2 linked regions of the Geobacter metallireducens GS-15 genome follow. The protein of the gene in region 1 interacts with the protein of each later gene in a pairwise test. Links are inferred from orthologs where the notes say so. Each region holds a gene or a part of one and is shown on either strand. Other genes may lie near its edges. The genes, in order: rlmB and tsaE.

Evidence for each region.
Region 2: the proteins of rlmB (region 1) and tsaE interact in binary tests that used the Escherichia coli proteins (3 or more experiments, as listed by UniProt). The link is inferred for Geobacter metallireducens GS-15 from one-to-one orthologs.

The regions. Positions count from the first base shown.
Region 1 is NC_007517.1:1,515,453-1,519,847, forward strand. What follows is about bases 1,498-4,395. They hold rlmB (23S rRNA (guanosine(2251)-2'-O)-methyltransferase RlmB), read left to right. Parts: upstream 1,498-2,519; coding sequence 2,520-3,272; downstream 3,273-4,395. Other genes in these bases: GMET_RS06810 (proline--tRNA ligase), read left to right, coding at 1,498-1,753; pyrF (orotidine-5'-phosphate decarboxylase), read left to right, coding at 1,781-2,500; aspS (aspartate--tRNA ligase), read left to right, coding at 3,782-4,395. In the rest of the region: ispG (flavodoxin-dependent (E)-4-hydroxy-3-methylbut-2-enyl-diphosphate synthase), read left to right, coding at 1-29; more of GMET_RS06810, read left to right, coding at 41-1,497. UniProt on the Escherichia coli protein: Specifically methylates the ribose of guanosine 2251 in 23S rRNA.
Region 2 is NC_007517.1:2,090,305-2,098,475, forward strand. The notes cover bases 5,425-8,171. They hold tsaE (tRNA (adenosine(37)-N6)-threonylcarbamoyltransferase complex ATPase subunit type 1 TsaE), read right to left. Parts: upstream 7,166-8,171; coding sequence 6,683-7,165; downstream 5,425-6,682. Other genes in these bases: GMET_RS09500 (aspartate kinase), read right to left, coding at 5,425-6,625; GMET_RS09510 (CBS domain-containing protein), read right to left, coding at 7,172-7,621; GMET_RS09515 (bifunctional ADP-dependent NAD(P)H-hydrate dehydratase/NAD(P)H-hydrate epimerase), read right to left, coding at 7,642-8,171. Outside these bases: GMET_RS09475 (XTP/dITP diphosphatase), read right to left, coding at 298-888; rph (ribonuclease PH), read right to left, coding at 885-1,601; GMET_RS09485 (DHH family phosphoesterase), read right to left, coding at 1,686-2,768; GMET_RS09490 (ComEA family DNA-binding protein), read right to left, coding at 3,141-3,719; cimA (citramalate synthase), read right to left, coding at 3,716-5,302; more of GMET_RS09500, read right to left, coding at 5,408-5,424. UniProt on the Escherichia coli protein: Required for the formation of a threonylcarbamoyl group on adenosine at position 37 (t(6)A37) in tRNAs that read codons beginning with adenine.

The sequences.
Region 1 (4,395 bases):
AAATGGCCAAGGAAAAAACACACTCATAGAGGTTCGTTTAATGCGCTATTCCCAGTATTTCATCCCCACGGTCAAGGAGACTCCTTCCGACGCCGAGGTCGTTTCCCACAAGCTCATGCTCCGTGCTGGCATGATCCGCAAGCTCGCCGCCGGCATCTACAACTATCTTCCCCTGGGGCTCCGCTCCATCCGCAAGGTCGAACAGATTGTCCGCGAGGAGATGAACCGGGCCGGTGCCATCGAGCTTCTCATGCCGAGCGTCCAGCCGGCTGAGCTCTGGCAGGAGTCGAAGCGGTGGGAGCAGTACGGCAAAGAACTTCTCCGCTTCAAGGATCGCAAGGACGCCGAATTTTGCCTTGGACCGACCCACGAGGAGGTCATTACCGACCTCGTGCGCCGCGAGGTGAAGAGCTACCGGCAGCTGCCCTTGAATCTCTATCAGGTACAATCCAAGTTCCGGGACGAGATCCGTCCCCGGTTCGGTCTCATGCGGGGCCGCGAGTTCATTATGAAGGATGCCTATTCCTTTGACGTGAGCTCCGAGGCGGCTGATACCTCCTATGACAAGATGTATCAGGCCTACCGCCGCATCTTCCAGCGCTGCGGCCTCAAGTTCCGGGCAGTGGAGGCGGATACCGGCTCCATCGGCGGCTCCTCGTCCCACGAGTTCATGGTGCTTGCCGATTCGGGTGAGGATGCCATCGTCTCCTGCACCGCCTGCGAGTATGCCGCCAACGTGGAGAAGGCCGAGGCCCGGCTCTTCCCGTCCGAGCATGCCGAGCCCCGGGAACTGGAAAAAGTGGAGACCCCCCAGAAGCGGAGCGTCGAAGAGGTGACCACCTTCCTCGGCATTCCCGCCTCGTCTCTGGTGAAGACCCTCCTCTGCGTTGCTGACGGAGAGCCGGTGGCAGCGTTGGTGCGTGGCGACCACGACCTGAACGAGATCAAGCTCAAGCACCTTCTCGGCTGCGAAGAGTTGGAGATGGCCAGTGAGGAGATCGTGGAGCGGGTCACCGGCGCTCCCGTCGGCTTTGCCGGCCCCGTGGGGTTGAAGATCAAGATCGTCGCCGACTTGACGATCCAGGGAATGAAAAACTTTGTCACCGGCGGCAATGCCCGTGATCTCCATTTCAAGAACGTGAACATCGGTAGGGATTTTACCCCTGCGCTCATTGCCGACATCCGCAACGTGGTCCACGGCGACCCCTGTCCCCGCTGCGAGGCCGGGCACCTGGAGATGTGGCGCGGCATCGAGGTCGGGCACGTCTTCAAGCTGGGAACCAAGTACTCCGAGTCCCTCCGGGCGACCTTTCTGGACGCCGACGGCAAGGAGCAGGTCATCTTCATGGGATGCTACGGCATCGGCATCAGTCGGACCGTGGCCGCCTGCATCGAGCAGAACCACGACGCCGACGGCATCATCTTCCCGATCCCCATCGCGCCGTTCCACTGCATCATCTCGGCCGTCAGCACGAAGGATGCGGAGGTCGTGGCCGCGTGCGATGAACTCTATCGTGCCCTCACTGCTGTCGGCGTCGAGGTTCTCTTTGACGACCGCGACGAGCGCCCCGGTTCCAAGTTCAAGGACGCCGACCTTATCGGCATCCCGCTCAGGATAGTCGTGGGGAGCAAGAACCTGGCGGAAGGTAAGGTTGAACTCAAATCCCGCAAGGGCGGTGAGGTTTCTCTCCTCCCCCTGGCCGAGGCAGTGGAGACGGTCAAGGGGCTCGTCGTTGCAGCTCTCAATCAGTAATATCCATTCAAGGAGACGATACGCACAATGACGAGAGACCAGGCCCGCGAAAAGGTCATTTTTGCCCTTGATACCGGTGAATTCGCCCATGTGCAGTACTGGGCCGAAACGCTGTCCGACAAGGTCGGGATGTATAAAATCGGCAAGCAACTCTTCACCGCCTGCGGCCCAGCCGCGGTGCGAATGATCCAGAAGTTCGGCGGCGAGGTCTTTCTCGACCTCAAGTTCCACGACATCCCCAATACCGTTGCCATGGCCTCGGTGGAGGCGGCCCGCATGGGAGTTAAACTTTTCAATCTCCATGCCCTGGGTGGCTATGAGATGATGGCGAAAACAGTGGAGGCCCTCGACAAGGAATTCAAGGGAGGGGATAGGGCAAAGGTCCTGGCGGTCACTATTCTCACCTCTTCCACCGAGGAGACCCTCAAGGATTTGGGGATTGAACACACCGTCCCCGACATGGTGGTGCGGCTCGCGACCCTTGCCAGGAAAGCCGGCATCGATGGCGTCGTGGCTTCGCCCCGGGAGATTCCCCTCATCCGCGAAGCATGCGGGAGCGACTTCCTCATTGTCACTCCTGGCGTTCGCCCGTCCTTCGCGGCCCTCAATGATCAGAAGCGGGTCATGACGCCGGCGGAGGCGGTGAAGGCGGGGAGTGATTATCTCGTCATCGGCCGCCCCATTGGTGATGCGCCGGACCCGGCCGCTGCCGCCGAGCTGATTCTCGGCGAGATTGTTGCCGGCTGAGCCGGATGAAAGGCTACGAGTGAAAGAAGAGATACTTTACGGGATCAACAGTGCCATGGAGGCCCTGCGCGGCAAGCGGAGGGCCTTTGAGCTTTTCGTCTCCCGCGATGCCAGCGATCGCCGCATGGAGAAGCTCCTGAAGCTTGCCACAGAGAAGGGAGTCCCGGTCCGCAACCGTGACAAGCGCGATATCAGTCGTCTCTGTGGCACCGATCACCATCAGGGGGTGGCACTCAAGCTAGAGGGGTTTCCCTATACCGGGTTGAGCGATATTATCGACGCCTGGCGCGAATCCGGGGAGAGGGGACTTATCCTCGCCCTCGACGGTGTGCAGGACCCCCACAACCTGGGTGCCCTCATCCGGAGCGCCGCCTGTGCTGGTGCACACGGGGTCATCATCCCCAAGGATAGGGCCGCCAGGGTGACGGCCACGGTGGAGAAGAGCGCCGCAGGTGCCGCTGAAACCATACCCGTTGCCCAGGTCACCAATCTGGCCCAAGCCCTCGACGAGTTGAAGGAGGCTGGCTTCTGGATTTACGGCGCTGCCGACAGTGCCGCCTCGTCCCTCTATGATCAGGATCTGTCTGGAAATGTAGTTATTGTGATTGGCAGTGAAGGGGAGGGGGTGAGGCCCCTGGTGCGGAAGAAGTGTGATTTCCTCGTTGCCATTCCGCTCAGGGGAGGCGTAAGTTCCCTCAACGCATCGGTTGCTGGGGGGGTAATTCTCTTCGAGGTCCTTCGCCAGAGGCTGGCTTTTTCACCTCAGAACTGAAAAAGGGTCTTCAGCAATGATGCTGAAGACCCTCTGATTTTGAATGGTGCCGGAGGTCGGAATCGAACCGACACGGGATTGCTCCCGGCGGATTTTGAGTCCGCTGCGTCTACCAGTTTCACCACTCCGGCAAAAGTGGCCGGATTAAACCACATGTGCTGGAGAGCGTCAAGGGTAAATCCCCCGCTAATTTTTTTAGGAAAAATGTATTGACACTCTTGATGCCATTTTGGTATAAACCAAATCTCTTTTGAACGGGGCTGTAGCTCAGCTGGGAGAGCGCTTGAATGGCATTCAAGAGGTCGTCAGTTCGATCCTGATCAGCTCCACCAAAACATTAAGGGGTTGGCCGAAAGGCCAGCCCCTTTTTGCGTTCAATCTGGTGACCTTTGGTGATACGTCACCAATGCATCAACTTCCCGCTCCCTTACAGTTATGTTTTTCTTGAAGAGTTCTTTCATATTCAGTATGCTTACCCGATTTTAGCGACCTACGAGGAGGTTTTTCCGATGGAAGATATTCTGGGTGAATGGAAGAGAAGTCATTATTGCGGCAATCTGACGAAGGCCGATGTGGGGCGCGAGGTTATCCTCATGGGATGGATTCTGCGCCGCCGTGATCATGGGGGCCTTATTTTCGCCGATCTCCGTGACCGGGAGGGACTCGCCCAGATCGTCTTTGACCCAGCGAAAAACACCGATGCCCATCATAAGGCCGAAGCGATCCGGAATGAATACGTCGTCGCCGTAAAAGGGGAGGTGATTCCTCGTCCTGAAGGGACTGTCAACTCCGCCATGAAGACCGGCGAGGTCGAAGTTCTCGTTACGGAGTGCAAGATTCTCAATCGCTCAAAGGCTCTACCTTTTACCCTTGACGACTATGTCGACGTCGCTGAGAACATCCGTCTCAAGTACCGTTATCTGGACCTTCGGCGCCCGGTGCTCCAGCAGAACCTCATTCTCCGCTCGATGGTTGCCCAGATAACCCGTCAATATCTCTCAGAAAACGGATTCCTTGAGATCGAAACTCCTTTCCTCACCAAATCAACTCCGGAAGGTGCCCGTGACTTTCTCGTCCCGTCGCGGATAAATCAAGGGAACTTCTATGCGCTTCCCCAATCTCC
Region 2 (8,171 bases), 580 kb from region 1 along the record:
GCTAGTGGGATTTGAACCCACGAATGCATGAGTCACAGTCATGTGTGTTAGACCCCTTCACCATAGCCACCATAATTTGGGTTTGGCACGCCTGAGAGGATTCGAACCTCTGACCTACGGATTAGAAGTCCGTTGCTCTATCCAGCTGAGCTACAGGCGCAGAGATGGTCGGGGTGAGAGGATTCGAACCTCCGACCCCCTGCTCCCAAGGCAGGTGCGCTAGCCAGGCTGCGCTACACCCCGCAAGAAGTTGCATTAATAGCACACCCATTGAGGGCATGCAAGCTTTTTTCTACGTCACGCCTTAGATAATTTCCCCTTCAGCAACTCTAAAGCTTTGCCTCGGTGGCTGAGACGATTTTTTCTTTCCAGAGGCAACTCTGCGAGGGACGAACCTTCTTCCTCCACAAAGAACAGGGGATCATATCCAAACCCACCACCCCCTTGGGGAACTTCAAGGATAGATCCTCTGAGTTCTCCCGAGAAGGTGGTGCATGAACCATCAGGCAAACAGAGAGCTATAACGCAATGGAAGGCAGCTCCGCGTCTTTCAGGAGGGGTTCCCCGTAACTCTTCAAGGAGCTTTGCGTTATTCGTCTCATCAGTGGCGCCAGTCCCTGCATAGCGGGCAGAAAAAACGCCCGGCCTCCCACCGAGAGCATCGACGACAAGCCCTGAATCGTCTGCTAGCGCAGGAAGTCCGGTTAATTGCGCTATTGCAGAAGCCTTCTTAATAGCATTCTGTTCAAACGTTACGCCGTCCTCCTCAATCTCTGGAAGATCGGGAAAATCAGCAAGAGAGTATATTCTGCAGTGAACTCCTTCTAGGATCTTTCCAATTTCCAGGAGCTTCCCCTTATTCCTCGTGGCGACAATCAAGTCAGTCATCGGGAAAGAGCCTCATTCTGAATCGAGAAAAGCTTTCGTATTCCCTCCACTGCAGCTACACGCATGCCGTCCATCTGTTCAACGGTAAAGGGTTCCGACTCGGCAGTACCCTGTACTTCTACAAAACGGTCAGATGATGTCATGACAAAATTCATGTCGACTTCGGCCGCTGAATCTTCCACGTAATTCAGATCCAATAGAATGTTGCCATCCACTATTCCGACACTGACCGCCGCAACGGCTTCCTTGATGGGGAGCAACGGCAACACACCACGCTCCACAAGCAAGTGCAAGGCATCCACCAAAGCGACATAGGCTCCGGTTATGGAAGCAGTCCTGGTTCCTCCGTCAGCCTGAATAACATCACAGTCTATGAGGACACTTCTCTCCCCGAGAAGCGTCAAATCTGTGACGGCACGAAGCGAACGGCCGATCAACCTCTGTATTTCGTGGGTCCTTCCACCGATTTTTCCACGGGCAGCTTCGCGCGAAGAACGCGTGTGAGTCGAACGGGGAAGCATCGAATACTCGGCAGTCACCCAACCGGTCCCCTTCCCCCGGAGAAATGGAGGGACACTCTCTTCCACCGATGCGGTACAGATGACCTTGGTGTCGCCAAACTCCACAAGCACAGCCCCTTCCGCATGCTTGATATAATGCCGAGTAATATTTATGCCCCTGAGGCTCCCCGCCTCACGGCCGTCCGAACGCATATTTCACCTCTCTGTGCTAAATTTTAAGCTGCGTACACTAAACGATAGGCTGGAGGATGTCAATCTGCATGACATGACGAGACCTTACACCTCACGTAGTGGATCGTTAAAATTTCGCTTTTCTCTGAGTTCCTGCAATCTTTGCGGCTTGGTGTCGACAATATGAAGCTCAGCCAGGAGTCTATTGGCAAGGAAATCCTCGGCTTCGTGAATTGCCTCCGGTGAAGCGGGCACATTTTCAATCTTTCCCCCTGCCATCATGCCATGACCGCCAGCGTGCCCTCTTCCCTCAACCAAAACCCCAATAAGAATACCGGCATTCAGATCGTGCCGGATCGTGCGTAACGACAACAGCATCCCATCGCCGTACTGCCCCATTGCAAGCACTAATTCTATTCCTTCCAACCTTAAGAAAAAATCTGCCATTTCGGCAACCATTTCGGGAAAATTCATCTGTGCGAGATTAGTTATCAGGAGCTTCCCGTAGATCTTGGTATTTTCGAGAGCCCTATTCACCATAAGATAATATTCGACAGGAAGTTTCGGATGAGTGATTTCGTAGAGAAGTTTCTTGTTGGAAAGTGTAAACAGCTTGAGATAAGCGTCTCGGTCAGGCTTGTTCGCCTCCCTGCCGAGATCCTGAGTTTCTGATTTTATGGCGTAAAAAAGTGCTGTTGCCAGCTTGGTCCCCAGATAGACGCCTTGAGTCACGAGGTATTCGTAAAGTATGGTTGCCGTGACTCCGTAATCCTCACGAATATCGACCCATCGGCACTTCTCGCTTGTTTCCCGCATCGGATGATGATCGACGAGAATATCAACACTGCTGTCGGCTGGCAGTGAGTTGTTCCCGGTCCCTGGCTGCGTGTCCAGCATGCAGACCACGGAGAACTCCCGGAAGTTGATAAGCCCTATTGGAGTTAGAGGAATTTCGAGTTCCTTCGCCATGGCAAGATTCTCGCTCCTACTAATCATGCCCGAAAAAGCGATTGTAGCCTCGCGATTGACCTTCATAACGAAGAGATGGCGAAGCGCTATGGCCGAAGCGAGACAGTCCGGGTCAGGGTTATCATGGATCACTATCAGTATTTTGCCTCTGCCCCTGACCCAGTCGAGCATTTCATCCGTGAAGCGCTTCGTATCCAGATTCTCTGACCCCAACCCCATAAAAGGACTCCTAAACGTGTCATCATTTTAGACAAAAAAAGAGAGGAAAGACCATGCTTTCCTCTCTTTGGATCCTCTTGGGATAACCTATTAGCCCAAGAAGAGGTTATGATTTCTCGCCCGATTGGCCAGAATTGTCGGGTCTATCACTTCGCCGCAGCAGGTGCATTTCCAAGCGTCGAACGATCTTACAAAATCATAAAACTTTTCAGCAAACATTCTCCCTTTGCACTTTGGACATTTCATTTGGAGCCCCTCCACTGCAGAGTTTGATGTGAGTGCAGTGAAGATTTCACCATATGTGCCAAACGGGTCAAGCTCTAATGAATGACACTCTCAATCTTGTCCCGATCAATAATTATTATTGATAATTCAATGCGTTACAGTGTTTGGGAAATATCGCTCCAGCTTGTCCACCGTCACTTTCCCTATGCCTGAAACTCTCTCGAGGTCTCTAATAGACCTGAAACCGCCATTGTATTGACGGTCAAATACAATCCTTCGTGCGAGAGTTGGTCCGATCCCGGGAAGTAGCTCCCATTCTGATTCGGTCATTGTGGCTGGGTCAAGTGGAATACCTAGAAGTATCCTTTCAGTTGCAGGCATCGTTTTCAACGAAATTTTGACTGGTTCTGAGGCATCCCTCTCAAACATTACCCAGTCTCCATCTTTGAGACGAGTGGCAAAGTCGGACGATTTTGAAGCATTTGCCGTGAGTCCTCGATACGCCATAATTATGACGCTCTTTAAGACTGCGTCTTCGGGAAGACAATAAACGCCAGACTTTCCCTGAATACCGGTAACCTTAACCCTAACGCCATTGGAGCGGTCAAGAAGAAAGGCCGTGGATCCACCCTCAGTGAGTGGCAATCCACGGCCTTTCGTGACTAAAACAGTACTTGCCAGAACTGCTAGGGTCCAGAGCGCAATGAGATGCGCCCGTTCCCTCATTTATTGACGCCCTCCGCATCCTCTGTCCTGTGGAGTTTGTACTCAATACTGTCGATCAGAGCCTGATAGGAGGCATCGATGATGTTTTCCGAGACACCAACCGTCCCCCACCGCGCTTCCTTGTCGCCCGACTCGATGAGAACGCGAATGGATGAGGCTGTACCCTGCCCTGCCGGCAGGACGCGAACCTTGTAGTCAAGAAGCTTCACTTCCTTCAGTTTCGGATAGAACTTCTCCAGGGCCTTGCGAAGGGCATTGTCGAGAGCGTTGACTGGACCGTTGCCTTCAGCCGCAGTGTGCTCCACCTTGCCGCCAACCTTGACCATGATAGTCGCCTCGGAAAAAGGCTTCTGGTCTTCGTGGCGTTTCTCATCAATAACCCGGAAACCGATAACCGAGAAAAACTTCCGATGAGTACCGAGAGCACGCTTCATCAGCAATTCAAATGAAGCCTCGGCCCCCTCAAACTGGTACCCCCGATTCTCCATCTCTTTGATATTATCGAGGATTTCAAGGGTAACCGGATCCTTGCTGTCCATGTTGATATTGAATTCCTCGGCCTTGGCAAGGATATTGGAGCGGCCGGAGAGGTCGGAAATGAGCACCCGGGTCATGTTGCCGACCAGTTCAGGCCTCATGTGCTCATAGGTCTCGGGATGGCGCTGAATGGCGCTCACGTGGACCCCGCCCTTGTGGGCAAAGGCTGAATTACCCACATAAGGCTGATGCTTGTCAGGGGAAAGGTTCGCCAGTTCGTACACAAAACGGGAGAGATCCCGAAGTTTCTTCAATTGCTCATCACTCACGCACTCCGCCTTCATCTTGAGCCTGAGGGCAGGCATGATGGAGCAGAGATTGGCATTACCGCACCGCTCACCAAAACCGTTGATGGTGCCCTGAACCTGCACAATCCCCTCATTGACCGCATGAAGAGAGTTAGCGACCGCACACTCGGAGTCATTGTGTGTGTGAATGCCCAAGGGAGCTGAGATGTGCTTGCGAACCTCGCGGATAATCTCGGCAAGCTCGAACGGCATAGTACCGCCGTTGGTGTCACAAAGCACAATGCAGTCGGCCTTGGCATCCTGAGCAGCCTTGAGGGTTTTGATGGCATAGTCGGGATTGGCCTTGTAGCCGTCAAAGAAGTGCTCTGCGTCGTAGAAAACCTCGGGAACCCGGGTCTTCAGATATTCAAGAGAATCGAAGATCAGCTCGAGATTCTCCTCGTTGGAAATGCGCAATGCTTCCCGAACATGAAAATCCCAGGTTTTGCCGAAAATGGTGCAGACATCGGGCTCGGCCTGCACGAGGGTCTTCAGGTTGTGGTCTTTGTCAGGGGTTATCTTGGCGCGGCGGGTCGAACCAAAAGCGGCGATCTTCGCCTGGGAGAGCTTCTCCTTCTTGATGTCTTTGAAGAAGGCGACATCCTTGGGGTTGCTGCCGGGCCACCCCCCTTCAATGTAATGGATTCCGATCTCGTCAAGCCTATTGGCGATACGGATCTTGTCTTCAACGAGGAACGATATGTCCTCTGCCTGGGTGCCGTCACGAAGGGTGGTATCGTACAGTTTAACGAGACTCATTGATTCACCTTTGAAATGAAGTGTTAGATACGCGTATAGCGTTTAGCATGCCGGCGTTGCCGGACACTAGACGCTATACACGAATACGCTGAAGTTAATCTGAAGCTATTTGCCGGAAAGGCCGAATGCCTCGTGGAGCACCCTCACGGCGAGTTCCGTGTACTTGGCGTCAATAACGACAGACACCTTGATCTCGGAGGTGGAAATCATCTGAATATTGATTCCTTCATTTGCAAGGGTTTGGAACATCTTGGTGGCGACACCGGCATGGCTCCGCATGCCGACGCCGACGATGGAGACCTTGGAAATGCTTTCATCGGCCGACACGCCCGTTGCCTTGATCTCAGTGGCAATTTCCTTGGTGATGGCAAGTGCCTTTTTGAAGTCGGCCTTGGTGACAGTAAAAGTGAAATCGGTAAGATCGCCACCACTCACGTTCTGGACGATCATATCGACCGAGATATTGGCATCGGAAAGGGACGACAAAATCTTGGCGGCAATCCCCGGTTTGTCCGGCACGCCCAGTACGGCAATCTTAGCTTCATTCTTGTCGTAGGCGATACCCGAAACGAGTACAGCTTCCATGTCCTTATCCTCCTTGGTGACCATAGTCCCTTGATTGTCATTGAAACTTGAGCGGACATGTATGTCCACATTGTATTTCTTGGCAAATTCGACTGAACGAATCTGGAGCACTTTCGCTCCAAGGCTCGCCAGTTCCAGCATCTCGTCGTAGGAAATCTTATCGATCTTACGGGCGTCCTCACAGATGTTGGGGTCGGTGGTGTAGACACCGTCAACGTCGGTGTAGATCTCGCAGACATCGGCCTTCATGGCGGCAGCCATGGCCACGGCCGAGGTATCGGAACCGCCGCGCCCCAACGTGGTAACGTTGCCGTCCTTGTCTATCCCCTGGAAACCGGCCACGACAACGATAGTCCCGTCCTTGAGGTCAGCCCTCACCTTTGCGTCGGGAATCTCTTCAATGCGGGCCTTGCTGAAGACGCTGTCGGTAATGATCGGCACCTGCCAGCCATGGTAGGATTTTGCTTTGTATCCCATGGATTTGAGACACATGGCGAGAAGGGCGATGGATACCTGTTCGCCCGAGGCAACCAGAACGTCATACTCGCGGTTATCGGGAAACTCGCACACCTCATTGGCCAGGGCCACGAGCTTGTTGGTTTCGCCGGACATGGCCGAAACGACGACCACCATATCGTTGCCCGCGTCGTAGGTCTTGGCGACCCTCTTGGCAACATTGCGGATCCGTTCAATCGATCCCATTGAGGTGCCGCCGTATTTTTGGACCACCAGAGCCATCTACCGTTCCTCCTTTACGTATCGAGTCCTAATGAATACGCCGCTTCGCGTCGTCCCTTAATAGCAGGAATCCAAACGACGGTCAAAACATTTTTTTAATAATGCCTCATGGTTTGAGCCGTGCGAAATAAAGTCGATACGCCGCTCGGTATCGCTTAAATAATCAAATATAATATCAAGACGTTCCGTTAGGATATCAGAACCAAGCCGTTCGGCCCACTCGACGAGGCAGACTCCATTCCCATCGAAGTACTCGTCAAAACCGAGTTCTGCTGCATCATCGACGCCACCAAGACGGTAGAGATCGAAATGGTAAAGTCTGATTCGTCCCTGGTACTCATTCAGAAGGGTAAACGTAGGACTTGTAATGGGTACAGAGCTATCAATACCCAGACCGGAGGCTACCCCCCGTACAAACTGGGTCTTGCCTGCGCCCAACTCTCCGGTGAGGGCGATAAAACTCCCCGGCTCCAGCAGTCGCCCAAGCCGCTCACCCAGCCGGATAGTCTCTTCAACACTGTGCGAAGTAACTGAAACCACAACGCGCTACTTCACCATTGTTCTGATGAGGTCAATGCGGGAAACCATGCCGACGAGCCGTTTTCCCTCCACGACCGGCAAAGCATGGAGCTTCTTGCTGCTCATGATATCGGCCACCTCGCTCACGGGGGTATCCGGCGTTACCATCTCCGCAGTGTCGGTATAGAGATCCCCGACAGTCTGGCCGGTCATCTTCTGGAGTTCCTTTTCGAATTTTTTCTCGCTCTCAAGGTAAATAACCCAGTCGAAAAGAGAGATGACCGTAGGTATGTGAAGGCTTTTATCCTGTTCGATAAGGTCCGATTCAGTGACGATGCCGATGAGGTTGCCGCTCTCATCCACTACCGGTACGCTGCCGACCCGATGTTTCGTGAATATCTCCGCCAACTCCCTGATTGTGGTTTCCCTTTTGACCGACACGACATCAGTCGTCATTATATCTCGTACTTTCAACATATTAGCATCCTTTCTTTCAATTATAGGGTTAGCGTTTTGAATGCCCAGGGGAGTCTTTCCTGAACGTCGACGGCCGACATGCCGATTTCTCCCTTGTCGGCTGCCACCAAATCTGCGGCGTGACCATGAATGAACACGCCGAGCCGGCAGGCGTCAAAGGGTTCGTATCCCTGCCCCAAGAGAGATGCCAGGATGCCGGTAAGGACGTCACCCATCCCCCCCGACGCCATACCAGGGTTACCGCTCCCGTTGATGGCGACCCGTCCGTCCGGCGCAGCAATGACCGTACGGGCACCTTTCAGTATCATATACACGCCATTCTGTTCTGCAAACTCACGCGCCGCAGCAATCCGGTCTGCCTCGATAATCGCGGTGGAGGTGCCGGTAAGACGGGCCATTTCGCCCGGATGCGGGGTAAGGACGATGCAGTTGCTCCGTTTTCGCTGCAAGATGGCGGGGTCTTCGGACAGGGCGTTCAGACCATCGGCATCTATCACAAGAGGGGTCTCGATCTTGGTGACGAGATGGCGGATAAGGCGTGCAGTGTCTA